One region of the Cryobacterium sp. 10I5 genome, then DNA from elsewhere that is predicted to be linked to it. Evidence: predicted binding sites of a transcription regulator. Region 1 holds the regulator's gene; each other region holds the start of a gene.
The links. Region 1 encodes LexA, which represses DNA repair genes until DNA is damaged. Its sites were predicted from a motif close to TCGAACANNTGTTCGA; they were not measured.
Positions count from the first base shown of each region.

Region 1 (6,925 bases):
CGCCGCGCACGGCGGTGAGCGCGCTCATCACGGCGCTGAACGCTCCGACGCCGGGCACGACGAGTCCGGAAGCCTCGAGGGCGGTGCGGCGGTCGCTGGTCAGGGTCACGTCGGCTCCGGCGAGCTCGAGCGCCTTCACGGCCGAGTGCACGTTGCCCGTGCCGTAGTCGAAGACGACGACGCTCGTCACAGCGCGCCCTTGGTCGAGGGGATGCCGGAGACGAGCGGGTCGTAGGCCTTGGCCTGGCGGAATGCCCGGGCGAAGGCCTTGAATTCGGCCTCGGCGATGTGGTGCGGGTCTCGGCCGCCGAGCACGGTGATGTGCACGGTGAGCGCGGCATTGAAGGCGATCGCCTCGAAGACGTGGCGTACCATCGAGCCGGTGAAGTGCCCGCCGATGAGGTGGAACTCGAAGCCGGCCGGCTCCCCGGTGTGTACGAGGTACGGTCGTCCGGAGATGTCGACGACGGCCTGGGCCAGGGCGTCGTCCAGCGGCACGAGCGCGTCGCCGTAGCGGGAGATGCCGGACTTGTCGCCGAGCGCCTGCCGGATGGCGAGTCCGAGCACGATGCCGATGTCTTCGACGGTGTGGTGCACGTCGATCTCGATGTCTCCGGTCGCCCGCACCGTGAGGTCGGTCAGGGAGTGCTTGGCGAACGCGGTGAGCAGGTGGTCGTAGAACGGCACCGAGGTGTGGATGTCGGAGACGCCGGTGCCGTCGAGGTTGATCGTCAGGTCGATGCTCGACTCGCTCGTCTCCCGCTGCAGGTGTGCGATGCGCGCCTGTGCGGTCGTTGACGGTGCGGCCGGTGACTGTGAGCTCATGCCGCTAGTTTATTGGCCCCGGCGGTTACGCGTGGCCCAGCGCTTCGAGGGCGTCGAGGAAAGCGCTCGTCTCGCTCTCGGTGCCTGCCGTCACCCGCAGGTGGCCGGGGATCCCGACGTCGCGCACGAGGATGCCCTCGGCGAGCAGCGCCTCGAACGTGGCGCGCGGGTCGGCGACGCCGCCGAAGAGCACAAAATTGCTCCAGCTGCGCAAGGGTCGGTAGCCCAGCCGGCTCAGCTCGGTGACGAGGCGGTCGCGCTGGCCGCGGATGTCGTCGACCATGCGCAGCATCTCCGGAGTGTGCGCGAACGCGGCGACGGCCGCGGCCTGGGTGAGCGCGGAGAGGTGGTACGGCAGGCGAACGAGGCGCAGAGCATCCGTCACGGCCGGGTCGGCCGCGAGGTAGCCCACCCGGGCTCCGGCGAACGCGAAGGCCTTGCTCATCGTGCGGGAGACGAGCAGGCGTTCACGCCCGGGCAGCAGGGTGAGGGCGGATGCCGTCCCCACCGGGGCGAATTCGGCGTAGGCCTCGTCGACGACCACGATGCCGTCGCAGGCGTCGTAGACCGCCGCGATCACGTCGAGCGAGAGCGGGGTCCCGGTCGGGTTGTTCGGGGAGCACAGGAAGACGAGGTCGGGGTTGACCCGGTTGACCCAGTCGACGGCGCGTTCCGGGGTGAGTTCGAAGTCGGCGTCGCGGTCACCGGCGACCCAGCGCGTTCCGGTGCCCGAGGCGAGCAATGGGTACATCGAATAGGTGGGGGCGAACCCGAGGACGGTGCGTCCCGGCCCGCCGAAGGCCTGCAGCACCTGCTGGAGGACCTCGTTGGAGCCGTTGGCCGCCCAGATGTTCTGGCGGGTGAGACCGTGACCGAGGTAGCGGGCCATCGCCTCGCGCAGTTCCGTGAACTCGCGGTCCGGGTACCGGTTGATCCCGCGGATCGCGGCGGCCAGGGCTGCTGCGATGTCGACGGCCACGTCCTCGGGGATCCCGTGGGTGTTCTCATTCACATTGAGAGCGACCGGCACGTGCAGCTGCGGTGCCCCATAGGGAGTGAGCCCGCGAAGATTGTCGCGGAGGGGCAGGTCGTTGAGACTGGTCACTCCCCCCATAATACTGATGGGCTTCAGCACCGGTGGGCGTTATCGCCGGTGGTTCAGGATCCGGCTGGTTCAGGATCCGACTACTTCAGGATCCGGCTGGATCAGTATTCGGCAGGTTCAGTATTCGGCAGGGAGGGCCAGGCGCTGGCCCGGCTGCACACTCTCGGAGGGCAGCTGATTCAGGTTGACGATCTCGGCGATGACTTCGCGCGGGTCGGCGGCGGGCGCGATGCGCTTTGCAAGCTGCCACAACGACTGGCCCGACTGGATCGTGACGTAGTCGAACGTCGTCGCACTTCCGCTGGCGCCGCTCAACGTACTGCCGTCGGCGGCGGCGAGGCCGCCGTTGAGGGCGATGGCCAGCGCGCCCACGACGAGGGGGACGCCGGCGATCGCGGTCAGCACGGCACGACCGCGCCGCGTGATGCGCAGCCGGGTGTGCGCCCCCGGGACCAGCTCGATTGTTGTGCTCATGTCTGCCTCCTGTGTATTCGTATCCGGCTCTCGGCCGGGAGAGCCGGATACGAAGCTATGTTCCGAATATATATTCGATTGTTCGAACAATCAAGACTTCCTCCGGTTATTATTGGGGTGAAGTACACGACACACTCGAATGAATGTCTGCACATCGCCCCGCACTGGTTACAGTTTCGATTGACTGGTGTGAACTCAACCAGCGACCACTGACATTCGGATACGGTCGCCTCACGGCATCCGCCGGGACGACCGCCCGCCACCGCCCACCGCCACCGACAGGAGCGACATCGTGACCCAGGACAGCGTGACCCCGTTGACCGCCAGTTCCCCCGAACGCGGTGGGACACGTCGGAGGAAGAGCCTCAGCGACAAGCAGCGCGCGATCATGGACGTCATCCAGCGCTCCGTCGGCCAGCGGGGCTATCCGCCGAGCATGCGGGAGATCGGTGACGCCGTCGGGTTGTCTTCGCTGTCGAGCGTCACCCACCAGCTCAACCAGCTCCAGCTGAGCGGCTACCTGCGCCGGGACCCGAACCGGCCCCGGGCGCTCGAGGTGCTGATCGAGCTGCCGCAGTCTCCGGAGGACACCGCCGCCGGAGCCGCGGAAAACTTCCAGCAGGGAACCCCGGTCGGCGACGCGGCCATGGTGCCGCTCGTCGGTCGGATCGCCGCCGGTGTGCCGATCATGGCCGACCAGCAGGTCGACGAGATCTTCCCGCTCCCGCGCCAGCTCGTGGGCAAGGGCGAGCTGTTCATGCTCAAGGTCGTCGGTGAGTCGATGATCGACGCCGCGATCATGGACGGCGACTGGGTCGTCGTCCGCCAGCAGAAGACCGCGGAGAACGGCGAGATCGTCGCCGCGATGCTCGACGGCGAAGCGACGGTCAAGGTCTTCCGGCAGCGCGACGGCCACACCTGGCTGCTGCCGAGGAACACCAACTTCGAGCCGATCCTCGGCGACCACGCCGAGATCCTCGGCAAGATCGTCGCCGTCCTGCGTTCCCTTTAGCTGCCGCGCTCGGTCTATCCTCCGCGCTCGCTCGATCGACCGCGCTCGCTCTCAACCCGGCGCACGATCGCACTCCGGCGCGCACCACGATTTGGCGCGCGCCAACTGCGCCGTTTCGCGCCAGGCATGCCTGGCGCGAAACGGCGGAATTGGAGCGCGGAGAACGGGAGCTGGCGCGAAGCGGCTGAACTGGCGCGTCTGGCGCGTCTGGCGGGTCTGTCGCGTGGCGGGTCTGGCGCGAAGCGGCGCCCGGACCTGGTCAGGCGCGAGCGGGGACTCCTGCGGCGAGGCGGGCGCGCACGATGCGGGTCGCCTCGATCATGTTGGTCAGGGACTCGACCGTCTCGGCGTAGCCGCGGGTCTTGAGCCCGCAGTCCGGATTCACCCACACCTGGCCGGCCGGGATGGCCGCGACGGCCCGGTCGAGCAAGTCCGTGAGCTCGGCAACGCCCGGCACCCGCGGCGAGTGGATGTCGTAGACGCCCGGGCCGATGCCGTGGTCGAAGCCGTTGGCCTGGATGTCCGTGACGACTTCCATGCGGGAGCGTGCGGCCTCGATGCTCGTCACGTCGGCATCCAGGGCGCGGATCGCCTCCAGCACGACGCCGAACTCTGAGTAGCAGAGGTGGGTGTGGATCTGGGTGGCGTCACGCACGCCGGCGGTCGCGAGCCGGAACGAGCCGACAGACCAGTCGAGGTAGTCGGCGTGCCCGGCCTTCTCGAGCGGGAGCAGTTCGCGCAGTGCGGGCTCGTCGACCTGGACGATGCCGATTCCGGCGGCCTCGAGGTCGGCGATCTCGTCGCGGAGGGCGAGGGCGACCTGACGTGCCGTCTCACCGAGGGGCTGGTCGTCGCGCACGAAGGACCAGGCGAGGATGGTCACCGGGCCGGTCAGCATGCCCTTGACCGGCTTCGCGGTCAGCCCCTGCGTGTAGGTCGACCACTCGACGGTGATCGGCTTCGGCCGGGACACATCGCCCCAGAGGATCGACGGACGCGTGCACCGGCTGCCATAGGACTGAACCCAGCCGTTGTCGGTGACCGCGAAGCCGTCGAGGTTCTCGGCGAAGTACTGCACCATGTCGTTGCGCTCGGGTTCCCCGTGCACGAGCACATCGAGGCCGAGCTCCTCCTGCAGGGCGACGACCCGGGCGATCTCCGCGCGCATCAGGTCGCGGTACTCGTCGGCCGTGAGCACTCCCTTCAGGAAGCGGGCGCGGGCGCGACGGATCTCCCCCGTCTGCGGAAAGGAGCCGATGGTCGTCGTCGGCAGGAAGGGCAGCGCAAGCGCGGTCTCCTGGGCGACAAGCCGGTCAGCGTAGGCGCCACGCCGGTATGCGGCGTCGGTGAGCTCCGCGGCGCGGGCCCGGACTTCGCCATCACGGACGCCGGGAGCGGAGCTGCGGGCGGCCAGTGCCGCGGTCGCGGCGTCCAGTTCGGCGGCGATAACCTCCCGGCCCTCCGCCAGCCCACGGGCGAGGGTCGCGACCTGGCCGACCTTCTCGTCGGCGAAGGCGAGCCAGCTCAGGAGCTCGGCACCGAGTGCGGGCTCATCAGCGATCGTGTGCGGGACGTGCTGCAGGCTCGTCGAGGTTGAGACGGCGACCCGCGTCGACAGCGCGCCCAGTCCGGTGACGCTCGTGAAGGCATCCGCCAGGTCGCCGCGCCAGACGTTGTGCCCGTCGACGACACCGGCGACGAGGGTCTTCCCGTCCAGGCCGGGGACGGGCGCCGGCAGTGCGCCGCGGACGAGATCGAGGCCGATGGCCTCGATGGGCGCAGCGGCGAGCACGGGCAGGGCGTCGCCGAGGCTGCCATAGGGTGCGGCGATGAAGATCGCCGGGCGCTGGGCGAGGTGGCCGAGGGTCCCGTATGCCCACTGCACGGCGCTGAGGGTATCGGCGCGGGGCACGTCGATGCTCTCGCTGACGAGACCCGGTTCGTCGAGCTGGACCCATTCGGCGCCTGCGTCGGCGAGGCGCTGCAGCAGGGTCGCGTAGACGGGGATGAGGTCGTCGAGCCGGTCGAGCGGCCGGAAACCCGCGGGGGCTTCGTCGCTCGGCTTGCTGAGCAGCAGGAAGGTGACCGGGCCGACGATGACGGGCCGGGTCAGGAAGTCGGCCGAGCGCGCTTCCTCGAACTCGCGCACGATCCGGTCGCTCGAGAGGGAGAACTCGGTGTCCGGGCCGATCTCGGGAACGAGGTAGTGGTAGTTCGAGTCGAACCACTTGGTCATTTCGAGCGGAAGGCTGTCCCCTTCGCCGCGAGCGAGGGTGAAGTATCCGGCGAGGTCGATGTGTCCGTCAGCGTCGACGAGCCCGGCGAAGCGGGCGGGCACGGCGCCGACCGTGCAGAGTGCGTCGAGCATCTGGTCGTAGTAGGAGAAGGACTCGGGGATGGCGGAGTCGGTGCGGCCGAGACCGAGGGCGGCGAGGCGGTCGCGCGTGGCCTGGCGGAGTCCGGCAGCGGTGGCCTCGAGCTCGGCGGCGGTCGACGTGCCGGCCCAGAAAGATTCGACGGCTTTCTTGAGCTCGCGGCGCGGGCCGATGCGCGGGTAGCCGAGGATCGTGCCGGTGGGGAACGGGGCGGTGGGGGTCATGACGTTTCCTTTGCGGTGATGGGGCGGTGAAGCGGATGGTGGACGGTGGTCTGAGAGAAGGCTGGGGTGTCGGCCGGCGCGCTTTCGGGCGCGACGGAACTCCGGGGCACGAGCCGGCGTTCGGCGGAGAGTGAGAATTGTGGCGGCGACCGGGGTGGGGCCGCTGGGCGGCGGTTACACGGCCGCCGGCAGTCCCGTGTGCGCCCGAACCGGCGTCGGTGCGCCGAGCAGGCCGCAGCCGTCGAGCACCTCGAGTACGGTCTCGTGCTGGTTGAAGGCGTACAGGTGCAGCCCGGGGGCGCCACCTGCGATCACCTGTCTGGCGAGGTCGACGGCGTGCTGGATGCCGATCTCGCGCTGGCCCTCCTTGGTCGGTTCGATCTCGAGCCGGATGGACAGGTCTGCGGGCATCTGTTCGCCGGAGAGCTCGATGATCCGCCGGAGTCTGGCCGGGCTCGTCACGGGCATGATGCCGGGCAGGATCGGGAAGAGCACACCGGCCTCCCTGGCGCGCTGGACGAAGCTCAGGAAGTGGTCGGCGTGGAAGAAGAGCTGGGTGATGCCGAGGTTCGCGCCCGCGGCCTGCTTGGCGAGCAGGGTGTCGATGTCCTGCGCCGAGGAGCGCGACCGGGGATGGCCGTTCGGGAACGCCGCGACGGCGATCCGCACCTTCTCGTGGCCGGGCTTCACGGCGCGGGCCGCCGGGATACCGGGGATGATCGTCTCACGGTACGGCGATTTCTCGGCCTGAACCCGGTGGATGAGCTGTACGAGTTCGGCGGCGCTGCCGAAGTCGCCGAGGAACTCCTCGCCTTCCTTCGAGCCGGCAGGGGGGTCGCCCCGGAGGGCGAGGAAGCTGCGCACTCCCGCGTCGAGGAACTCGCGGATCAGCCGGTTCGCTTCGTCGTGG
Region 1 is NZ_JASJVI010000008.1:32,679-39,603, forward strand. It holds gene hisH (imidazole glycerol phosphate synthase subunit HisH) at 1-190, opposite strand, end outside; gene hisB (imidazoleglycerol-phosphate dehydratase HisB) at 187-825, opposite strand; gene QN350_RS04490 (histidinol-phosphate transaminase) at 851-1,939, opposite strand; gene QN350_RS04495 (LysM peptidoglycan-binding domain-containing protein) at 2,048-2,404, opposite strand; gene lexA (transcriptional repressor LexA) at 2,721-3,416, shown strand; gene metE (5-methyltetrahydropteroyltriglutamate--homocysteine S-methyltransferase) at 3,676-6,015, opposite strand; gene QN350_RS04510 (methylenetetrahydrofolate reductase) at 6,190-6,925, opposite strand, start outside.

Region 2 (6,925 bases), on a different contig from region 1:
CTCTGCGGTGCCCCTGGTGGGGTGCAGCATCGCGGCGGCGATCTGCAGGAGTGTGGTCTTTCCTGCTCCGTTCGGGCCCAGGATCACCCAGCGCTGATCGTCATCAACACTCCAGTTCACTGAGTCGAGGATGGTTGTGCCAGCCCGGACGACGGAGACGTCGGTGAAGTGAAGAACGTTGACCATGCATCCATGTTATCTGCCGACGCCGACGCGCCGGCACGCCGGGCGGGCCTCAGAGCAACCCGGCGTAGATCTCCCGCGTGCTCGTGGCGATCTGGCTCCAGCTGAACTTTTGCTCGGCCCTGATCCGGCCAGCCCTGCCCATCTCCGCGGCGCGGTCGGGGTCTGCGAGGACCTCGATCAGGGTGCCGGCGAGGTCGGCGACGAAACGATCGGGGTCGATCGGCGTTCCTGTTCCGTCGGAGACCTGGTCGAGGGGAACGAGGCGTCCGGTGACGCCGTCGTCGACGACCTCGGGGATGCCGCCCGTCGCCGACCCGACAACGGGGAGGCCGCAGGCCATCGCCTCGAGGTTGACGATGCCGAGCGGCTCGTAGACCGAGGGACAGACGAAGACGGTCCCGGCGGTCAGTACGGCAGAGAGGTCGTGCTGGGACAGGTGTTCGGGGATCCAGACGACGCCGGTGCGCTCGGCCTGCAGCGCCCTGACTCCCGCCGTCACCTCGGCCATGATCTCCGCGGTATCCGGTGCCCCGGCGCACAGGACGAGCTGGACCTCAGGCGGGAGTGACGCTGCAGCACGGAGAAGGTACGGCAGACCCTTCTGCCGGGTGATCCGTCCGACGAACACGACCGAGGGCCGGGTGGGGTCGATGCCGAGCGAACGAACGATGTCTTCGTCCGCGGTCGGCTTCCATTTCTCGAGGTCGATGCCGTTGTAGACGACGTGCACCCGGGACTCGTCGAGTGCCGGGTAGCTGCGGAGGATGTCCGCCCGCATGCCACCGCTCACGGCGATGACGGCATCCGCTGCCTCGAACGCCGTGCGTTCGATCCAGCTCGAGACCCGGTAGCCGCCGCCGAGCTGTTCGGCTTTCCACGGCCGGAGCGGCTCGAGGCTGTGCGCGGTGACGACATGAGGGACGCCGTGGAGGAGCTTTGCGAGGTGCCCGGCGCCATTGGCGTACCAGGTGTGCGAGTGCACGATATCGGTGCCCGCGGCGTCCTGGGCCATCAACAGGTCGACGCCGAGCGTCGACAGGGCACCGTTCGCCGTGGCGAGCTCGGCGGGGACGCCGTAGGCGAAGGTATCCGGCTCGTCGCGCGGCGAACCGAAGCAGCGCACCACGACATCGATGTCGGTACGGAGGGCCTTGACGAGCTCGGCGACGTGCACGCCGGCCCCGCCGTAGATCTCTGGTGGATATTCCTTTGTCAACAGATCGACTCGCATGAAAATAAAACTAGCGCAGCATCGCGTCCGACACACCGTTTTCGGGTGGCCCCGGCCCCGGATGCCCTTACTGTAAAGACATGGCATCGAAGAAGATCTTTGGAATCGTACTCGCTGGTGGCGAGGGCAAACGACTGATGCCGTTGACGGAGGACCGCGCAAAGCCGGCCGTACCGTTCGGCGGCAACTACCGGCTCATCGACTTCGCACTGTCCAACCTGATCAATTCCGGGTTGACCCAGATCGTCGTCCTGACGCAGTACAAGTCGCACAGCCTCGACCGTCACGTCTCACAGACCTGGCATGTCTCCGGCGGCTTGTTCAACTCATACATCGCCTCCGTCCCCGCGCAGCAGCGCCTCGGCAAGCGTTGGTTCTCCGGTTCTGCGGACGCGATCCTGCAGAGCCTCAACCTGATCCACGACGAGAAGCCCGACATCGTCGTCGTCGTCGGTGCAGACCACGTGTACCGCATGGACTTCAGTCAGATGATCGCCGCCCACATCGCCTCGGGGGCGCAGGCCACCGTCGCTGCGATCCGCCAGCCGATCGGCCTCGCCGACCAGTTCGGCGTCATCGAGGTCGACGGAGCCACTCCGGACCACATCCGCGAGTTCCGCGAGAAGCCCAAGGACGCCGTCGGTCTGGCCGACGCACCGCACGAGGTGTTCGCTTCCATGGGCAACTACGTCTTCAACGCAGACGCCCTGATCGAGGCCGTGCTGCGTGACGGCGAACGAACCGACTCGAGCCACGACATGGGTGGGGACATCATTCCCGACTTCGTGTCCCGCGGTGAGGCCGGTGTCTACGACCTCCAGCGCAACGAAGTTCCGGGTTCCACCGATCGCGACCGGTACTACTGGCGCGACGTGGGAACCATCGACTCCTTCTTCGAGGCGCACCAGGACCTGATCAGCGCGCTCCCGGTCTTCAACCTGTACAACCAGAAGTGGCCGATCTTCAGCCAGCAGCTCAACTCGCCGCCGGCCAAGTTCGTCCGGGACGGCCGTGGCTCGCTCGGCACGATGATCGACTCGATCGTGTCCCTCGGCTGCGTCATCTCCGGTGCCCACATCGAGCGCAGCGTGCTCGGGCCGTGGGTGGCGATCGATTCCGGCGCCCACATCGCCGACTCGATCCTCTTCGACCGGGTGCAGATCCTGCCCGGCGCGACCGTTCGTCGGGCCATCCTCGACAAGAACGTCGTCGTCGCCGCAGGGGCCACCGTCGGCGTCGACAAGGATCGCGACCTCGCGCGTGGATTCAGCGTCACCGAGTCCGGCATCACCGTGGTCGGCAAGGGCGTGCACGTACACCCGTGACCCGTCCCCCTCGTTTCCTGGTCGTCCTCGATTCCGATTCCACCCTGATTGAAAACGAAGTCATCGAACTCCTGGCGGATGCCGCGGGTTCGCTCGAACTCGTCGCCGCGGTCACCGAACAGGCCATGCGCGGCGAGATCGACTTCGCCCAGAGCCTCCGTGCCCGGGTGAAGACGCTCGCCGGGCTGCCGGAGAGCGTCTTCACCGAGGTCGGCCGTCTGGTGCGCCCGACTCCGGGCGTCCACGAGCTCATCGCCGGCCTGCACGCCCACGGCAGTCGCATCGGGGTCGTCTCGGGAGGCTTCCACGAAGTGCTCGATCCGCTCGCGGAGAGCCTCGGAATCGACCACTGGCGAGCCAATCGGCTCGAGGTCGCCGACGGCCACCTCACCGGCAACCTGGTCGGGCCGATCATCGACGCGACCGCGAAGGCGGACACCCTCCAGGAATGGGCGGCGGAACTCGGCGTCGCACTCCCCCAGACCGTCGCCGTCGGCGACGGCGCGAACGACCTGAAGATGATGCACGTCGCGGGCCTCGGCATCGCGTTCAACGCGAAGCCTCTCGTTCGGGCCAAGGCGGACGTCGCGATCGACATCTGCGACCTCAGCCAGGTCCTTCCCATCCTCGGCCTCCGCGGCTAGCGCTTCCGCACCACGCGCCGCCGTGTCAGGTGGACTCAGTCGCGGTTGGGTGGTCCGGTGAGGACCTGGTGGGCGCGGTGCCGGTTCGGCGGCCGCCACAGCCGCTGCGGGTCAATGAGCCCGGGAGCTCGCACCTGTGGTGATCCCTTCACCATGCGGATCTCCCACCCCGAGGTATCGATCGTGTGGTGATGGAACCAACACAGTAAGACACCGTTGTCGACCGTGGTGGGCCCGTTCTGCGCCCACGGCTTCACGTGGTGCACTTCGGCCCAGTGTGCGGGGGCCTTGCAACCGGGGATGATGCAGCCGCCATCCCGGGCGGTGATCGCCCGACGTTGCGCCCGGTTGAAGTACCTTCGCTCCGGACCCAGCTTGAGGACCTGGTTGTCATCCCCGAACAACACCCCTTGGAAGCCGCCGTCACAGATCCGCTGGTGCACCGTCTTGAGCGAGACCGGAGCTTCGACACCGTCGATCCACCCGACGCCGACCCCCGCGGCAAGGTCGGCGGCGTTCACATGCACCATCACCGTCGGCGCCGACCCACCCATGCTGGGCGTGTCCTCGTCCCGGGCGGCATGCTCGAACAACGCCCGAAGGATGTCCGCACGTTTCTCCCCGCCCGTGCGGCTATCCGCGCGCCGCTCCCGCAGCTCGGCCTCGATCACGTCGAGCTCCGGGCCCGTACCGGCGTCGACGTCGTCACCGGTGCCCGATGACTCGGCCCCGGGAATCATCTGCCCCGAGTCCATCCGCGCCTGCTCCTCCTCGGTCGGGGATGCCGGCCGGGCGTGGAAGCTGAGGAAGGCGTCGAAGAGGGTGTTCATCATCCCGAAGAGCTCCGGCGTCACCCCACCCTTCACCGGGTACAGGCCGTTCTTGAGTTGGCCGAAGCCGATGTTCGATTTCGCTTCGAACAGGTCTTCCTGGGGCAGCATCCCGTCGGGGTCGAGGATGGCCTGCCACTGCAGCACCATGCCGCGGATCAGGTCCGCAGCCGCGGGCACCCCGGCCCCGGCGAGGATCTCCGTTTCCGGGGTGATCCACCCGGCCGCCGTGGCGACCAGGGCACGCTCGGCGACCTCGACCTCCGCCGGGACCGCCCGGTGACTGACCGACCCCAGCCCCGTCGTGATCAGCTCGGCCGCCTCCTCACCGATATCCCCCGCCGCCAGGGCGGCCCCCACGACCGGGAACAACGGCGGCAACACCGCCAGGCCCGCCCGGCGGGGCAACACCGCATCACCGAGCTTGATGCGGCGCTTCACTTCCCGGGCAGACACCCGCGTCACCCGGGTGAGGACATCCCACGGCCCCCGGCAGCCCATCCGCCACGCCAGCCCTTCGCGGCCGAGCACCCGTGCCCGCCGGTCCACATCGGTTGCGGTGGTCACCCGGGCCGCATCCACCGTCCGACCGATCGCTTCGACCTCTTTCAGAGCCGTGACAGCTTCCGCATCACTGAGTAACCCGATCGGGATTGCCGCCAAAGCGTCTGCGAGGGCCGAACGCGCTTCACTGAGCCTGGCGACAGCATCCGCATGCACCGACGGAACCGACCCGGCCAGCCCGTCAGCGCCCTCGAAGCCTTCGGCAACCGCAACGGGATCGGGAGGCTCGACACCGACGGTGGGCTGGTCTTCCGCGGCCCCGGAATCGGGTGTCTGCGGGGTGTGTGACTGGGGATCCGTAGGTCCTGCCATACCCCGATTCTACCCCGAACCGAACAGGAATACGAGACTTGCTCATCTAATTTATGGCTGATCGTCTCAAGTTTCACACCTGCAGACGAGAGTAAGCATCGCCGGTGGCTACCTCAGGAGATCCGCCCGGGCGAGCGCCTCAGGTCCGCGGACCAGTGCGGCGGATCCCTCCCGGCAGCACGGATCTCCTGAGGTAGCCACCACTACTGCCCGAATCTCCTGAGGCTACTGCGTGAGGCGAGGGTCTCGCGCAGGGTCGCGCCGACCTCCATGTCGCCGTAGGCGTATCGCTGACCTGGTCAGTGACCCATGCCGAGACCGCCGTCGACCGGGATCACGGCACCGGAGATGTACCCGGCGTCGTCGCCCGCGAGCCACGTGACGACCTTCGCGACCTCGGTGGCAGACGCAAAGCGTCCTGCCGGGATGTTCTTCTTGTACTCGGCCTGAACGGCATCGGAAAGCTCGGCGGTCATCTCGGTCTCGATGAAGCCGGGCGCGACGACGTTCGCGGTGATGCCGCGGGCACCGAGTTCGCGCGTGACGGAGCGGGCGAGCCCGACCAGCCCGCTCTTGGAGGCGGAGTAGTTGACCTGCCCGGCGGAACCGTAGAGGCCGACCACGCTCGAGATCAGCACGATCCGGCCGAACCTGGCCTTGAGCATGCCCTTGGACGCGCGCTTGACGACGCGGAAGGCACCGCTCAGGTTCGTGTCGATCACCGAGGTGAAGTCGTCCTCGGTCATCCGCATCAGGAGGGTGTCCTTGGTGATTCCGGCGTTGGCCACGACCACTTCGACCGGTCCGAGGGACGCCTCGATCTCGGTGAACGCGGCGTCGATCGATGCGGCGTCCGTGACGTCGGCCCGCACCGTGAGGGTGCCCTCCGGGCCGGACCCGGAGCGGGCGGTGACCGCCACGCGGTGGCCCTGGCGTACGAATTCTTCGGCGATGGCAAAGCCGATCCCGCGGTTGCCCCCGGTCACGAGAACGGTCCTGACGGAAGGCATCCGGTTCCAATCTATTCCCAGCGAACGACCAGCCGTACGCACGTATATTCCAGTTTACGGTGTCATCCCACAGACCGGGCGAGACGTAGGCTTATCAGGCAAAACCTCGACCGGTTGACCGAAGCGATGAGAGTATGAAACAGCAGTCGATCACTTCCCTGCCTCCGTCTCCGGAGGCCGAACGACACGCCCGGATGATCAAGTACTCCGTCACCATGGGCATCCGGATGGTGTGCATCGTCCTGATGCTTTTCGTGCACGGCTGGTGGCTTCTGGTCTGCGCCGCCGGCGCGATCGTGCTTCCGTATTTCGCCATGATCATCGCGAACGTCCACGGCACGGGCGAGGCAAGCACCGTCGTACGCCCCGGCGCCGTGCAGCTGTACCGCGGGCAGTCCGAGTCGTATCGGGGACCCGCGTCAGAGGCCCACGCATCGGCGGAACCCGGGTCGGCTGAAGCAACCTCGGCTGAATCGAACTCCGCGCGCCCGGATGGGTCGCGCGGCCCGGCAGAGGCCGCATGATCGGTTTCGACGACGACCTCGAGATCCCCCGGTGTTCCCGGGCAGGGTGCCAGGACGACGCTACGTGGCGCATCGACTGGCGCAATCCGCGCATCCACGCCGAGGACCGGGTGAAGACGTGGCTCGCCTGCTCCGGGCACGTCGACTTCCTCCGAGAATTCCTGAGCGCCAGGGACTTTCCAGTGGCTGTCGTCGCGCTCGACGCTGCGCCGGGCACGACTCCGGGCCATGCCGCCGTCGGGACGAACCCGTCATGATCGGCTGGAAGTTCGCGTTCACCCGACGGTGGGCCGGATACC
Region 2 is NZ_JASJVI010000002.1:135,874-142,798, forward strand. It holds gene QN350_RS01575 (ABC transporter ATP-binding protein) at 1-186, opposite strand, end outside; gene glgA (glycogen synthase) at 236-1,417, opposite strand; gene QN350_RS01585 (glucose-1-phosphate adenylyltransferase) at 1,498-2,742, shown strand; gene serB (phosphoserine phosphatase SerB) at 2,739-3,386, shown strand; gene QN350_RS01595 (HNH endonuclease signature motif containing protein) at 3,422-5,092, opposite strand; gene fabG (3-oxoacyl-ACP reductase FabG) at 5,392-6,102, opposite strand; gene QN350_RS01605 (DUF3099 domain-containing protein) at 6,237-6,626, shown strand; gene QN350_RS01610 (hypothetical protein) at 6,623-6,883, shown strand; gene QN350_RS01615 (SURF1 family protein) at 6,880-6,925, shown strand, end outside.
Region 2: QN350_RS01595 (HNH endonuclease signature motif containing protein) is a predicted target of LexA. The motif match lies at 5,112-5,127, and genes of this name have one in related genera.

Region 3 (6,925 bases), on a different contig from region 1:
GAAGGACGTCCCCGGTGTCGGCATAACTCCTGCAAATTCCCGAGGTGGTGAAGCGGCTGCCCGGAATTCCGCGGCAGAAGAATCCTCAAACCGGAATCTGCAGGAGTTATGCGCGGAGCGGCTCGAGCTCGAGATCGGCCGCGGCGAGCACCTCGGCACCGGCATCGCGGAGGGCGGCCATGAAGGCGGCATGAACGGATGCCCCGGGAACCTCGGTGCCCTGGAACTCGAAGTCGGGTGCTGCGCAGGCGTTGTGCACCACCGTGACGGCGAAGCCGAGGTCGAGGGCGGCCCGCGTGGTCGCGTCGATGCACATGCTGCTCATCATGCCCATGATGACCAGATGATCGATATTCTCCGCGCGCAGCAGCCGTTCCAGGCCTGTGTCGACGAACGCGTTCGCGGAGCCCTTGGTCAAATGGCGTTCCTGTCCCAACGGCGCCACCAGCGGGTAGATCTCGACGCCCGCGGTTCCCGGGATGAAGAACGTCGCATCCGCTTCGGTGGCGAGGTGCTGGAAGTGCAGAACGGTGGTGCCGATCGCTCGGGCCGAGTCGAGGACACCCCGGGCGACCACCGCGGCGGGTTCACTCCCGGAGAGGGGATATGCGCCCCCTGGGAAGTAATCGTTCTGGATATCAATGACCACAATGCCAGTGCTCACACCTGCTCCGCTTCGTTTCCTGTGCCAATTCCCCCACACGACTCTAATTGTTACGGGCCGGATTTGCGGTGTCGTTGTGCTGCCGTATTCTCGGCTCCATCCTCCCTGTCTCCTCCCGCACCCGCAAGGACCTCGTGACCGCCCCATATTCCGGAATCTCCGTCGAACTACCCATGCTGACCTGGGGCGACCCGGCCGCGGCGCGGAGCGCACTGCTGCTGCACGGACTCACCTCCGCAGGGGCGGTCTGGTGGCGGGTCGCGAGCGGACTCGCCGCCGAGGGGTGGTTCGTGGTCGCCCCCGATCAGCGCGGCCACGGCCGTGCCCCGCGCACGACGTCCTATCCGCTGGCGGGATTCGTCGCCGACACTTTGCGGCTCCGCCCGGCGCACGGGAAGCCCTGGGACCTCGTCGTCGGACATTCCCTCGGTGGCGCCGTCGCACTCCTCGCAGCGGCGGGCAGCGAGGACTGGACTCGGAGCGTACTGTTGCTCGACCCGCCCCTCACCCTCGGGCCGGGCTCGGTCGCGCCGCTCCTGGCCGAGACCATCGCGGAAATCACCGACCCGAACGCATCCCAGATCCTGAGCGAGAATCCGGGCTGGCATGCGGAGGACGCGCACCAGAAGGTGGAGGCGGCGCGCGTGGTCAGCCCGTTCACCGTTGAGCGCGTATTGAGCGATACCAGCCCCTGGGATCTCGAACCGCACCTCGACGATGTCCGGGTGCCGATCCGGCTCCTCGGCGCCGACCCGGCATCGGGAAGCGCATCGGTGCTTCCCGAGCAGGGTGAGCGGCTCGCCGCTCGGCACGCGAACCTCAGCTACGCGTTCGTCGCGGGCGCAGGGCATTCGATCCATCGGGACTCGGCAGATCGGGTGATTGCCGAGGCGCTGCAGGCCACGATCACGGGCGCTCCTGCAACCAATCCATGACCGCGGGACACGCTTCGAGCACGGAAATGTGGCCGTCCTCCGGGCGCAGCCAGAGCTCCGCTCGGGGAAGACGTCGGTTGAGCCAGTCGGCGTGAGACGGCGGAACCACCCGGTCCCTGCCGCCCTGGACCAGCAGCACCGGCGCAGCGACCGCGGAAACGGGGAAGCCCCACGGGGCCACGAAGGCGAGGTCGTCGTCGATCAGGCCCCCTGGCCCCGCCTCCGAGGCCAGTCCGACATCGGCGCCCAGGGCCGCCCAGGGGTCGGCCAGTGCGTCGTAGTCCGCCTCGATGAAGCTGTCCGGGTCGAAGTCCTCGGTTTCCTCATAGGTCGTACGCTCCGCGCGACCGAGCAGCGCCGCGCGCAGGGAGGCGCCGTTCGTGGCCATGCTGGCGAACCAATCGAAACCGTCGGCCTCGAGCGGAGCCAGGGTCGCCAGGCAGCCCACCGCCGAGACCCGCTCCGGCAGCAGCGCAGCGCAGGCGAGGGCATGTGGACCGCCGCCTGACGCGCCCATCACGGCGAATCGGGCGATGCCGAGGGCGTCGGCGAGCTGTTCGACGTCTGCGGCTGCAGCCGCCACATCACGGCCCGGCAGGGCAGACGAACCGCCGTAGCCCGGCCGCCCATAGGAGATGAGACGGATGCCGCGTGCGGCGGCCGCAGACTGCAGCGGATCGAGCAGGGCGCCCGTCTGGGGTGACCCGTGTTGCCAGAGCACGGTGAAGGCCGAGTCCAGTTCGTGGTCGGGGGCGCTGTCGTGGACGCGCAGCGTGCGGCCGTCGCGAAGGTGCAGGTCCTGAATGAACACCATGGAGACATCCTAGGGAGCGGGCCGGGCACCGGGCCAGGCCGGGAAACTGCGAGGAATGGTGGCAACTCGCGGACCCAGGTCGCGATCCCAACTTGGACACCATGACATAGGTCATACTGGACTAATGGTCTTCGATATCATCGTCCTGAGCGCCCTGCGCTCGAGCCCCGCCCACGGGTACGAACTGAAACGCCGTGTGCAGCGGCCGAGCTTCGCAGCGCTGAGCAACAACTCGCTCTACCCTGCCCTGCACCGCTTCGAGAAGGCGGGCGCAGTCACGCACGCCGTCGCCGCCCAGGACGGACGTCCCTCCCGCAAGGTCTACACGATCACCGAGCTCGGTCGCGGACTCTTCCACGATCTCATCTCGACCCTGCCTGACGCCCTCGCTGGCAACGAAGAGGAATTCCTGATCCGGCTTGGCTTCTTCGACGAGGTGTCCTCTCGGGACCGAGCCGCCATTCTGGCGGCCCGCGCGGCGGCCCTCGACGAGAAGATCGCCCAGGTCGCCGCCCTCATCGCGACCCGGCCGGAGCGCGAGGGCACGGACTGGCCGAGCGTGAGCATGGAGCACCTGCTGTCGACCCTTCATCACGAGCGGGAATGGGTCACCGGACTGATGGACGACGAAGAGGGCACGGGCCATGTCGACTGAGACCGTTCCGTCCGCCGGAGCAGCCTCCGATCGGGTCGGCCTCGGTGCCGTCGCCCGGTACGGCCTCCTGGTCGGGCCGCTCCTGAGCATGATCGACTCAAGCATTGTCAACGTCGCCGTTCCGGACATCGGCCGGGAACTGAACGCGCCGCTCAACGAGGTGCAATGGGTCGTCAGCGGCTATCTGCTCGCACTCGGTGTCGCTCTCGCGGTCACGGCGTACGCGGCCAAGCGATTCGGCACCATGCGTGTCTACACGATCAGCATGATCCTCTTCGTGCTCGTTTCCGCGGCGTGCGCGGTCGCGCCCGACATCGGCTCCCTCATCGCGTTCCGCGCCGTCCAGGGCTTCGTCGGAGCGCCGCTCGTGCCACTGGCCCTGAGTATCCTGCTCGGCAAGGACGGGATCGGCGGCGGCACCATCCCGATCTCCGCTGCGCTCACGCTCTTCCTCGCGCCCGCGCTCGGGCCGACCCTCGGCGGCCTCCTGATCGGTGCCGGCGGGTGGCGCTGGATCTTTCTGGTCAACGTGCCGGTCGGCATCGTCGGGCTGCTCCTGCTGTTGCGGGTGCCCAAACACCTGGGCGCCCCGCCGAACGCCTCGATCCGCTTCGACCCGCTCGGGTTCACCCTGCTCGCCGCTGGCCTCACCGGCGCGCTCTTCGGGGCGACAGAGGGCTCAGCCGAGGGCTGGGGCGAACCGATCTCGTACCTGCCACTCGGAATCGGGATCGTCCTGCTGGTGCTCTACACGTTCTGGGCGCTGCACCGACCGAATCCGGCGGTCAACGTGCAGATGTTCCGGCATCGCAACTCGGCCGTCGCCCTCGTGCTGCAGGTGCTCTGTTCCGTCGTGGCCTTCGGAACCGTCTTCCTCCTGCCCGTCTTCACGCAGTCCGTGCAGGGCTACTCGGCCATCGCGACGGGACTCGCCCTCCTGCCCCAGGGCATCATCATGGGCGTCGGCACCTACGTCGGCCAGAAGCTCTCCGGGCGCATCTCGCTCAGGCTGCTCGTCGTGTCCGGGTTCCTGATCCTCGCTGCGTCGAGCGTGTTCCTGCTCTTCCTCGAGCAAGGCACCCCGCTCTGGGTGACGGCGCTGATCCTGTCCGGACGCGCCATCGCAATCGGCTTCGTCACGACGCCGCTGCTCATCGCGATGCTCGCACCCCTCCGAGAGGACGAACTGGCCGACGGAAACACCCTGTTCAACATCACGCAGCGGCTGGGCGGGTCGATCGGCGTCAGCATCCTCGGGTCCATCGTGGCCGGGGGAGCGACCCTCGAAGCGACCATCGACGCGTTCCACTTCGTCGGAGCCATTCTGATCGGGCTCGCCCTGATCGGGGCGGCCCTTGCCCTCTGGCTGACCCAGGGCAGGGACACGCCCGTGCCGCTCGTCAGCACCGTCGCCGAATAACGGCGCCGAATAACGGCGGACAGACTGTATTCAGGTCCTAAATTCAAGATGAGAGACGTAAAATTATGTGAGTAAGTATCGCATTCGTGTTCGATTCGGGGTAGAATCGGGGCATGGCAGGAGCTTCGGATCCCCAGTCACACACCCCGCAGACACCCGATTCCGGGGCCGCGGGAGATCAGCCCACCATTGATGTCGAGTCGGCCCATCCGGTCGCCGTTGCCGAGGGTTTCGAGGGTGAGGCAGGGTTGGCCGGGTCGGTGCCGTCGGTGCATGCGGATGCTGTCGCCCGGCTCGTCGAGGCGCAGGCGGCTCTCGCAGAGGCCCTGGCCGCGATCCCGGTCGGACTGCTCAGCGACACAGAAGCGGTGAAGGCGCTCAGCACTGTGGAGGCGATCGGACGCAACGTTGATGCAGCCCGGGTGACCACGGCGACGGATGTGGACCGGCGGGCGCGGGTTTTGGGCCGGGAGGGTCTGGCGTGGAAGATGGGGTGCCGGGGCCCCTGGGACGTGCTCACGCGGGTGACCCGGGTCTCGGCCCGGGAGGTGAAGCGGCGGACGAAACTCGGGGACGCGGTGTTGCCCCGCCGGGCGGGCCTGGCGGTGTTGCCGCCGTTGTTCCCGGTGGTCGGGGCCGCCCTCGCCGCGGGGGATATCGGGGTGGAAGCGGCCGAGCTGATCGCCACGGGACTCGGGGCGGTCAGTCACCGGGCGGTCCCGGCCGAGGTCGAGGTCGCCGAACGTGCCTTGGTCGCCACGGCGGCCGGGTGGATCACCCCGGAAACGGAGATCCTCGCCGGCGCCGGGGTGCCCGCGGCCGCGGACCTGATCCGCGGCATGGTGCTGCAGTGGCAGGCCATCCTCGACCCCGACGGGGTCCTGCCCCAGGAAGACCTCTTCGAAGCGAAGTCCAACATCGGCTTCGGACAACTCAAGAACGGCTTGTATCCGGTGAAGGGTGGGGTGACCCCGGAACTCTTCGGGATGATGAACACCCTCTTCGACGCCTTCCTCAGCTTCCACGCCCGGCCCGCCTTTCCAACCGAGGAGGAACAGGCCCGGATGGATTCCGGGCAGATGATCCCCGGCGCCGAGACCGCCGGCACCGACGCGGGCACGGGCCCGGAACTGGACGTGATCGAAGCGGAATTGCGGGAGCGCCGCGCCGATACCCGCACGGGCGGGGAGAAACGTGCGGACATCCTCCGGGCCCTGTTCGAGCATGCCGCCCGGGACGAAGACACCCCGTCGATGGGCGGGTCAGCCCCGACCGTGATGGTGCACGTGAACGCCGCCGACCTCGCGAGCGGCGTCGGCGTCGGGTGGATCGACGGCGTCGAGGCCCCGGTGTCGCTCAAGACCGTGCATCAGCGGATCTGTGACGGCGGCTTCCAAGGCGTCCTGTTCGGGGAGAACAACCAGGTCCTCAAGCTCGGTCCGGAACGAAGGTATTTCAACCGGGCGCAACGCCGGGCGATCACCGCCCGCGACGGCGGCTGCATCATCCCCGGCTGCAAAGCACCGGCTCACTGGGCCGAAGTGCACCACGTGAAGCCGTGGGCGCAGAACGGACCCACCACGGTCGACAACGGTGTCCTACTCTGTTGGTTCCATCACCACACGATCGACACCTCCGGGTGGGAGATCCGCATGGTGAAAGGCTCACCCCAGGTCCGGGCCCCGGGGCTCATCGATCCCCAGCGACTCTGGCGGCCACCGAACAGGCACCGCGCCCATCAGGTGCTTACCGGGCCACCGAACCGCGACTGACCGGGGCTGCGCAGCGGAAGCCCACATGGCTCATCCCCGTGTCGATCGGTTGCGGTCGTCTGGCCGAGGGCCGGTACCGCAGGCAGTAGCTGTCCGCACACAGGAAAGACCCGCCCTTGACGACCTTGCGCGGTACGGCGAACTGGGGCTGAGCCGGATCGAGGCTTTCCTCCTAGGTGCAGCAGCCTGAGCCGGAATCAGCGTTCGTGCGGTTTGTCCACCCCGGATGGGGGAGGCGCTAGTCGACGGCGCGCTCGATCCCCGCCGCGGCATAGATGGCATCGATCGCCGTCATATTCCCGAGGGAATCGTCCCCCTCCGTGAGGAGCGGTTCACCGCTCGCTAGGCCGCGCACGACCGCATCAAGCTGGTGATCGTAGGTCTCGTTGCCGCGCACCGTGAGCCAGCTCTCGATTCCCCGGTTGACCTCGCGGATGCTGTGGCCGCGGGACGGGAAGACCATGTTGTCGACGTGCACGCTGCCCTCGGTTCCGACGATGTCGAACGAGGTGTTGAGGAGAGTGCCTGCGATCATGCTGGACGAGACCCGGGCGGTGACCCCGGAGGGGAACAACAGCGCGGCATCCATGCTCATATCGGCCCCCAGCGGGTTCAGGGTGGCTACGGCGCTCGTGACGAGGGGTTCCTCACCCGTGAGCGCCCGC
Region 3 is NZ_JASJVI010000006.1:12,080-19,004, reverse strand. It holds gene QN350_RS03520 (cysteine hydrolase family protein) at 107-664, opposite strand; gene QN350_RS03515 (alpha/beta hydrolase) at 799-1,599, shown strand; gene QN350_RS03510 (alpha/beta hydrolase) at 1,571-2,413, opposite strand; gene QN350_RS03505 (PadR family transcriptional regulator) at 2,538-3,068, shown strand; gene QN350_RS03500 (DHA2 family efflux MFS transporter permease subunit) at 3,058-4,488, shown strand; gene QN350_RS03495 (HNH endonuclease signature motif containing protein) at 4,602-6,260, shown strand; partial or broken gene QN350_RS03490 (SUMF1/EgtB/PvdO family nonheme iron enzyme) at 6,235-6,426, opposite strand; gene QN350_RS03485 (Gfo/Idh/MocA family oxidoreductase) at 6,499-6,925, opposite strand, start outside.
Region 3: QN350_RS03495 (HNH endonuclease signature motif containing protein) is a predicted target of LexA. The motif match lies at 4,567-4,582, and genes of this name have one in related genera.

Region 4 (6,925 bases), on a different contig from region 1:
TGCGGTGCCGAGTTCCTGAATGCGACCACCGAAGAGCAGCAGGTCGGTGCGGGTGCCGTCGGCGAGGCTCGCGTTGCGGATCAGGTAGCGGGTGGCCGTGGTGTCCATTTAGCTTTCCTCCCGGTCGCCCGACATGAGCAGGTACAGTGCCGCCATACGTATCGAAACACCGTTCGCGACCTGCTCGAGCACGGTCGATGCGGCCGAATCTGCAGCGGCTGAGGAAATCTCCAGGCCGCGGTTCATCGGGCCGGGGTGCATGACAATGCTAGTCGGCGCGAGACGGGCGAAGCGCTCATCGTCGAGTCCCCAGCGCCGGGAGTACTCCCGGCTGTTGGGGAAGAAGGCCGCATTCATTCGTTCCTGCTGGATCCTGAGCATCATGATCACGTCCGGCCCTGCGTCGATCGCGTCGTCGAGATCGAAGCTCACCGCTGCCGGCCAGCCGGTCATGTCCATCGGGAACAGGGTGGGCGGTGCGACCATCGTGACTTCGGCTCCGAGTGTCGTGAGCAGCCAGAGGTTGGAGCGCGCGACCCGGGAGTGCAGCACGTCACCGACGATGGTCACCGTGACGCCGTCGAGGCCCTTGCCGCGGGAAGCGGCCTTGTGCAGCCGACGGCGGATGGTGAACGCGTCGAGAAGCGCCTGGGTCGGGTGTTCGTGAGTGCCGTCCCCGGCGTTGATGATGCCGGCGTCGATCCAGCCGCTCGTTGCGAGCACCTGGGGGGCGCCGGATGCCGGGTGCCGGATCACGACGCCGTCCGCGCCGATCGCGGCGAGGGTCTGGGCGGTGTCCTTGAGGCTTTCGCCCTTGGAGACGCTCGAGCCCTTTGCGCTGAAGTTGATCACGTCAGCACTCAGACGCTTCGCGGCGGCTTCGAAAGAGATCCGGGTGCGGGTGCTGTCTTCGAAGAAAAGGTTCACGACGGTCTTGCCGCGGAGCGTCGGGAGCTTGCGCACCTCGCGCGTGGAGACATCCGCCATGTCTTCAGCGATGTCGAGGAGCGTGATGGCGTCGTCGCGACTGAGGTCTTTGGTGGAAAGGAGGTGCTTCATTCGGCGCTCCCGCCGTCGATGCTCACGAATTCGTCGCCGTCGACCTCGAGGAGGTGCACATTGATGCGTTCCTCCGTCGAGCTCGGGAGGTTCTTGCCGACGAAGTCCGCACGGATCGGCAGCGCCCGGTGGCCGCGGTCGACGAGGACCGCGAGGCGTACGATCCCGGGACGGCCGTGGTCTCCGAGGGCGTCGAGGGCCGCGCGGATGGTGCGGCCGGAGTAGAGCACGTCGTCGACGAGCACCACGGTCGCACCGTCGATGCTCGCGGGCACGAGGGTGCGGGACGGCGTGCGCGTGCGGGTGTGAGAGAGATCGTCGCGGTACATCGTGACGTCGAGGGACCCCGAACTCACGGGTGCCGCGGCCGGTTCGATCCGCTCGATGATGTCGGCGATCCGCCGGGCGAGGGCAACGCCCCTGGTCGGGATGCCGAGGATGACGAGGTTGTCCGGTCCCCGGTTGGACTCCAGGATCTCGTGGGAGATCCGAGTCAAAGCCCGGGTTATTTCAGCCTGGTTGAGCACGATGCGTGACAAAACTAAGGCCTCCTTCCCCGCCTCACCGGACGGTTGTTAAAGGATGGCTGTTACCAATGCCCAGCCTAGCAGCAGCCCCGGCCAGGCCCGGTCAGTCGTGTTCAGTCGCGGTTGGGTGGTCCGGTGAGGACCTGGCGGGCGCGGTGCCGGTTTGGTGGCCGCCAGAGCCGTTGCGGGTCGATCAGCCCCGGCGCCCGGACCTGGGGTGAACCCTTCACCATCCGGATCTCCCACCCCGAGGTATCGATCGTGTGGTGATGGAACCAACACAGGAGCACCCCGTTGTCGACTGTCGTCGGCCCGTCCTTCGCCCACGGCTTCACATGGTGCACTTCGGCCCAGTGGGCCGGGGCTGTGCAGCCGGGGATGATGCAGCCGCCGTCGCGGGCGGTGATCGCCCGGCGCTGCGCCCGGTTGAAGTACCGCCGCTCCGGACCCAGCTTTAACACCTGGTTGTTCGCCCCGAACAACACCCCTTGGAACCCGCCGTCACAGATCCGCTGATGCACCGTCTTGAGCGACACCGGAGCCTCGACGCCGTCGATCCACCCGACGCCGACCCCGGAGGCGAGGTCCGCGGCGTTCACATGCACCATCACCGTCGGCGCCGACCCACCCATGCTGGGCGTGTCCTCGTCCCGGGCGGCGTGCTCGAACAACGCCCGCAGGATGTCCGCACGTTTCTCCCCGCCCGTGCGGCTATCCGCGCGCCGCTCCCGCAGCTTGGCCTCGATCACGTCGAGCTCCGGGCCCGTACCGGCGTCAGTGCCCGCGTCGGTGCCGTCAGTGGTGCCCGCGGTCTCGGCCCCGGGAATCATCTGCCCCGAGTCCATCAGTGCCTGCTCCTCCTCGGTGGGGAACGCGGGCCGGGCGTGGAAGCTGAGGAAGGCGTCGAAGAGGGTGTTCATCATCCCGAACAGTTCCGGCGTCACCCCGCCCTTCACCGGGTACAGGCCGTTCTTCAATTGTCCGAAGCCGATGTTCGATTTCGCCTCGAACAGGTCCTCCTGCGGGAGCATCCCGTCGGGGTCGAGGATGGCCTGCCATTGCAGCACCATGCCGCGGATCAGGTCCGCGGCCGCCGGCACCCCGGCGCCGGCGAGGATCTCGGTTTCCGGGGTGATCCACCCGGCCGCCGTGGCGACCAGGGCACGCTCGGCGACCTCCACCTCCGCCGGGACCGCCCGGTGACTCACCGCCCCGAGCCCCGTCGTGATCAGCTCGGCCACCTCCACACCGATGTCCCCCGCCGCCAGCGAGGCCCCGACGACCGGGAACAACGGCGGCAACACCGCCAGGCCCGCCCGGCGGGGCAACACCGCGTCCCCGAGCTTGATGCGCCGCTTGACCTCCCGGGCGGACACCCGGGTCACCCGGGTCAGTACGTCCCACGGCCCCCGGCAACCCATCTTCCAGGCCAGACCCTCCCGGCCGAGCACCCGGGCCCGCCGGTCGACGTCGGTTGCGGTGGTCACCCGGGCCGCATCCACCGTCCGCCCGATCGCCTCGACTTCTTTCAGCGCAGTGACGGCTTCCGCGTCACTGAGCAGCCCGACCGGAATCGCGGCTAGAGCGTCTACCAAGACTGCCCGGGCCGCGGCAAGCCGGGCGACAGCATCCGCATGCACCGACGGAACCGAGCCCGCCAGCCCGTCAGCGCCTTCGAAACCCTCGGCAATCGCAACCGGATGCGCCGACTGGCCTTGCCCATCCGACGATTCGGTGGATGCGAGGCCCACCGTGATGGGCTGATCCCCCGCAGTCCCGGAACCGGGTGTCTGCGGGGTGTGTGACTGGGGATCGGTAGCTCCTGCCATGCCCCGATTCTACCCCGAATCGAACAGGAATACGAGACTTGCTCATCTAATTTATGGTTGATCATCTTGAGTTTCAGACATCTAAGTGCGCACGCCAGGACTCTGTGGCTAACTCAGGAGATGCGCCCGGGTGAGCGACCCTGCCCGCGGATCAGTGAGGCCGATCCGACCCGACACCAGGAATCTCCTGAGTTAGCCACGCTCGCCGTCGCGCTGGACAGCGCGCGGCGCGCAGCTCGCGTGCGAGAGCGTCCCCACCGGCTAGGGAGGGCGCGGAATCGAGTCACTGGGCGATTCAGCGAAAGCTGGTCTCCTTGACCAGGCGGCCGTCCCTGGCCCAGGTGCGCCAGACGCCGACCTGACGACCGCGGTCGAATTCTCCCGTACGCATCAGCGTGCCGTCCGTGCGGAACCATTCCCACGCACCGTGCAGTTCCCCATCGAGGGTGCTCCCGCTTGCCTTGGTCTGCCCGTTGGCGTAGTGGTCGACTCGAGGCACGGGCGACGACGCGTGCGGACCGTCTGGTGCAGCGGACGACGGAATCGGTTCTGGGCTCACGCCCCCAGTCTCCCAGCCGACGACTCACGCCAACAGTGGCGGAGCGGCCTCAACGCCGCCGACGGTGCAGGGTCCCCGCCGACCAGAGCGCCCAGACCACGAGAAGGGGCTGGAAGAGGAGTCGGATGCCGCGGGCCCGGTCCGAGTCGAGGCCGAAGGCATCCGTCCTGGTCACGAACTGCGCGATATTGCCGGGGAAGACGGCCACGAAGAACAGGGCGACAAGCCACCCGACCGTGATCCGCCGGCCGGGCAGCCCGACGAGTGCACCGCCAAGACCGACCTCGGCGACACCGGAGAGAAGCACGACGGTGTCCCGTTTGAGCGGCACCCACGCGGGCACCTGGGCGAGAAATTCCGAGCGACTCCAGGTGAGGTGGCTGATGCCGGCGAACACCAGGAAGGCACCGAGCACGATCCGGCCGATCGTTCGGGGTATGGATGTGGGCGTAGACGACCTGCGGACCGACACGGACTTCTCTGCTGCTCTCGACATCTCCCCAGTCTGACAGCCGTTTCTGCGACACGGCCGTGCCCTAGCATCGAGGACATGGCACTCATCCACCGCGCCCAGCTTCGGCCGTCCAAGCTTGAACTCGTCGAACCCTGGCTGCGCACGCAGTCGTGGTTCTCCGGCACTCCCGCCGCCCTGTCCGCCGTCGGGGCCTACCGTTTCGACGATCCGAATGGTGAGGTCGGCATCGAGACTCTCCTCGTTCGCTCCGGCGACGGCCCGGTGCTCCAGGTGCCGCTGACGTATCGCGATGCACCCCTCGAGGGCGGAGACGCCTGGTTGATCGGCACGATGGAACACTCGGTCCTGGGCCGTCGCTGGACCTACGACGCCACCGGAGACCCCGCATACCTCGCCGCGCTCGCAACGACCATCCTCCGCGGCGGCACCCAGGCCGACGAGTTCGTCGACGTCGACGGAACACTCGTCTTCCGCGAGTCCACGGCAAGGGTCTCGGGCAGCGGCACTGCGGATGCGCACACCCCGTCCCTGCCGCCGGTGACCGCTCCCTCGACCAGGGACGAGTCTGGTTCGACGGTTATCGAGGCCGGTTCGCTCCGCCTCGTCGTGCTCCGGGTGCCCGGCGACCCTGCGGCGGAGACGATCGTGGTCGCGGCCCGGACGACCGCCGGCGGCGTCCCTGAGCATCTCTCCGGCACCTGGCCCGACCAGCCGCAACCGAGGATCCTGGCCCTGGCCGTCGCACTCTGAGGAAACAGTCTCGGTTGCCGGACTTCACACGGTGTTTACCGGACAGCAGTTGCGGCCACGCCCGGCACACGTCAGTATTGTCCCGCGGCAGGCATCCGCTGGCGAAAGCACGCACAGATAAAGGATTTGAATGGACCGGACGGACCTCATTCAGTTGTTTTCCGTCGTCGACGCCGGCCCGGCACGCTGGGAGGTCCGTCACGATGTGACAGACGAACTCGCGGGCATCCTCGAACGCACGCCGCGCGGGTTCCTGCTGGTCGACGAGGACGGCCAGCGCATCGGCAGTTTCGACTCGATCCCCAGTGCCCTCGAAGGCCTCTACGCCGTTCTGTAGCCGGGCCGGATGACGCTCAGGCGCCGGACGACCCCTGGGTCGTCGGCTGGCCGGATCCGGAACCGGAACCGGAGTCGAGGAATGCCTGGAACTCGCTGCTGTCGGTCAGTCCGCCCGGGTACTGGGCTCCGTCGACGAGTACGGTCGGTGTTCCCTGGATCGAATCGATTTCCGCACCGGGAATCGGCCCGTTGAGGGCGGCATCCGTGTTCGCTTCCGACCACAGCTGGTAGTCGCCCTGGGCGATGCAGGCGGAGATGTCGGTTCCCGCCGGCGCAAGCGCGGCGAGGTGGTCGTCGGTCAGGCCCTCGGTGTTCTCCTGCGGCTGGTTCGCGAACAGTGCCGCGAGGTAGTCGAGGGTCGATGCCGGTTCGAGGGTTGCGACGCAGGTGAGGGCAGCGGATGCCCTGCTCGAGTAGTACGTGCCCTGGGAGGCCTGGTCGAGGAAGGTCAGCGCGTGGATGCGCAGTGTGATCGAACCGTCGTCGACGCGGCTCGCGAGCAGCGCGCCGTTGGTCGCCTCGAACTGGCCGCAGTACGGGCACATCGGGTCGATGTATTCGTCCACGATCGTGCTCCCGGTGCCGACCGAGAGGTACCCGTCGTCGAAGTGGGCAGCACCGAGCGTGCCGCTCGGCAGGGCACCGCCCGAGGCATCCGGTTCGCTCGTCGCAGAGGTGACCGGCCCGCCGAAGCCGCCGTGCTGCGCCATGTTCAGGAAGACGCGACCGAAGGCCGCCGCGAACAGGATCGAGACAACGACGAGCACCACGGTGGACGCGAGACCGACATAGCCGAGCACGAGCCCCGCGATCGCGAGGCCGCGCCCCCGCTCACCGCGGCGAGCGATCTGGCCGAGCGCGATGTGCCCGGTGATCACAGCCACGAGGGACACGACGAACGCGGACACGAGCGAGACGATCGCGAGCGTGTTCGTGCGCGGCACCTGGGGGTACTCCTGCTGCGGGGCCGGCTGGAGCGGCTCCTGGTGCCCGGTCGCGTGCTCGGGGGACGCCGGCAGCCCGGACTGGTCCGGGTAGGACGGGAACGGCTCTGGCCTGTCGTTGCTCATGATCTTCCCCTGGACGAACGGAACGGTGCGGGACGAGCCTAGGACGCTGCGGGAGCAGCCGGCGCCGGGGGCGCCGTCTGCGCGATCCTGCCGAGCAATCCGTTGACGAACCCGGCGGAATCATCCGTCGACAGGATCTTCGCGGCCTCGACGGCTTCGTCGATCGCGACGGCGTGCGGGACGGCATCGTTGAACAGGATCTCCCAGATCCCGATCCGCAGGATGGCCCGGTCGACGACCGGCATCCGCTTGAGCGTCCAGCCCTGTGAATACGTCTCGATGAGTTCGTCGATCTCCTCGCGGTGATCGACGACACC
Region 4 is NZ_JASJVI010000013.1:37,901-44,825, forward strand. It holds gene QN350_RS06245 (dihydroorotase) at 1-108, opposite strand, end outside; gene QN350_RS06250 (aspartate carbamoyltransferase catalytic subunit) at 109-1,059, opposite strand; gene pyrR (bifunctional pyr operon transcriptional regulator/uracil phosphoribosyltransferase PyrR) at 1,056-1,598, opposite strand; gene QN350_RS06260 (HNH endonuclease signature motif containing protein) at 1,700-3,415, opposite strand; gene QN350_RS06265 (hypothetical protein) at 3,711-3,974, opposite strand; gene QN350_RS06270 (hypothetical protein) at 4,024-4,470, opposite strand; gene QN350_RS06275 (CG0192-related protein) at 4,525-5,199, shown strand; gene QN350_RS06280 (hypothetical protein) at 5,330-5,536, shown strand; gene QN350_RS06285 (DUF4190 domain-containing protein) at 5,553-6,608, opposite strand; gene nusB (transcription antitermination factor NusB) at 6,647-6,925, opposite strand, start outside.
Region 4: QN350_RS06260 (HNH endonuclease signature motif containing protein) is a predicted target of LexA. The motif match lies at 3,435-3,450, and genes of this name have one in related genera.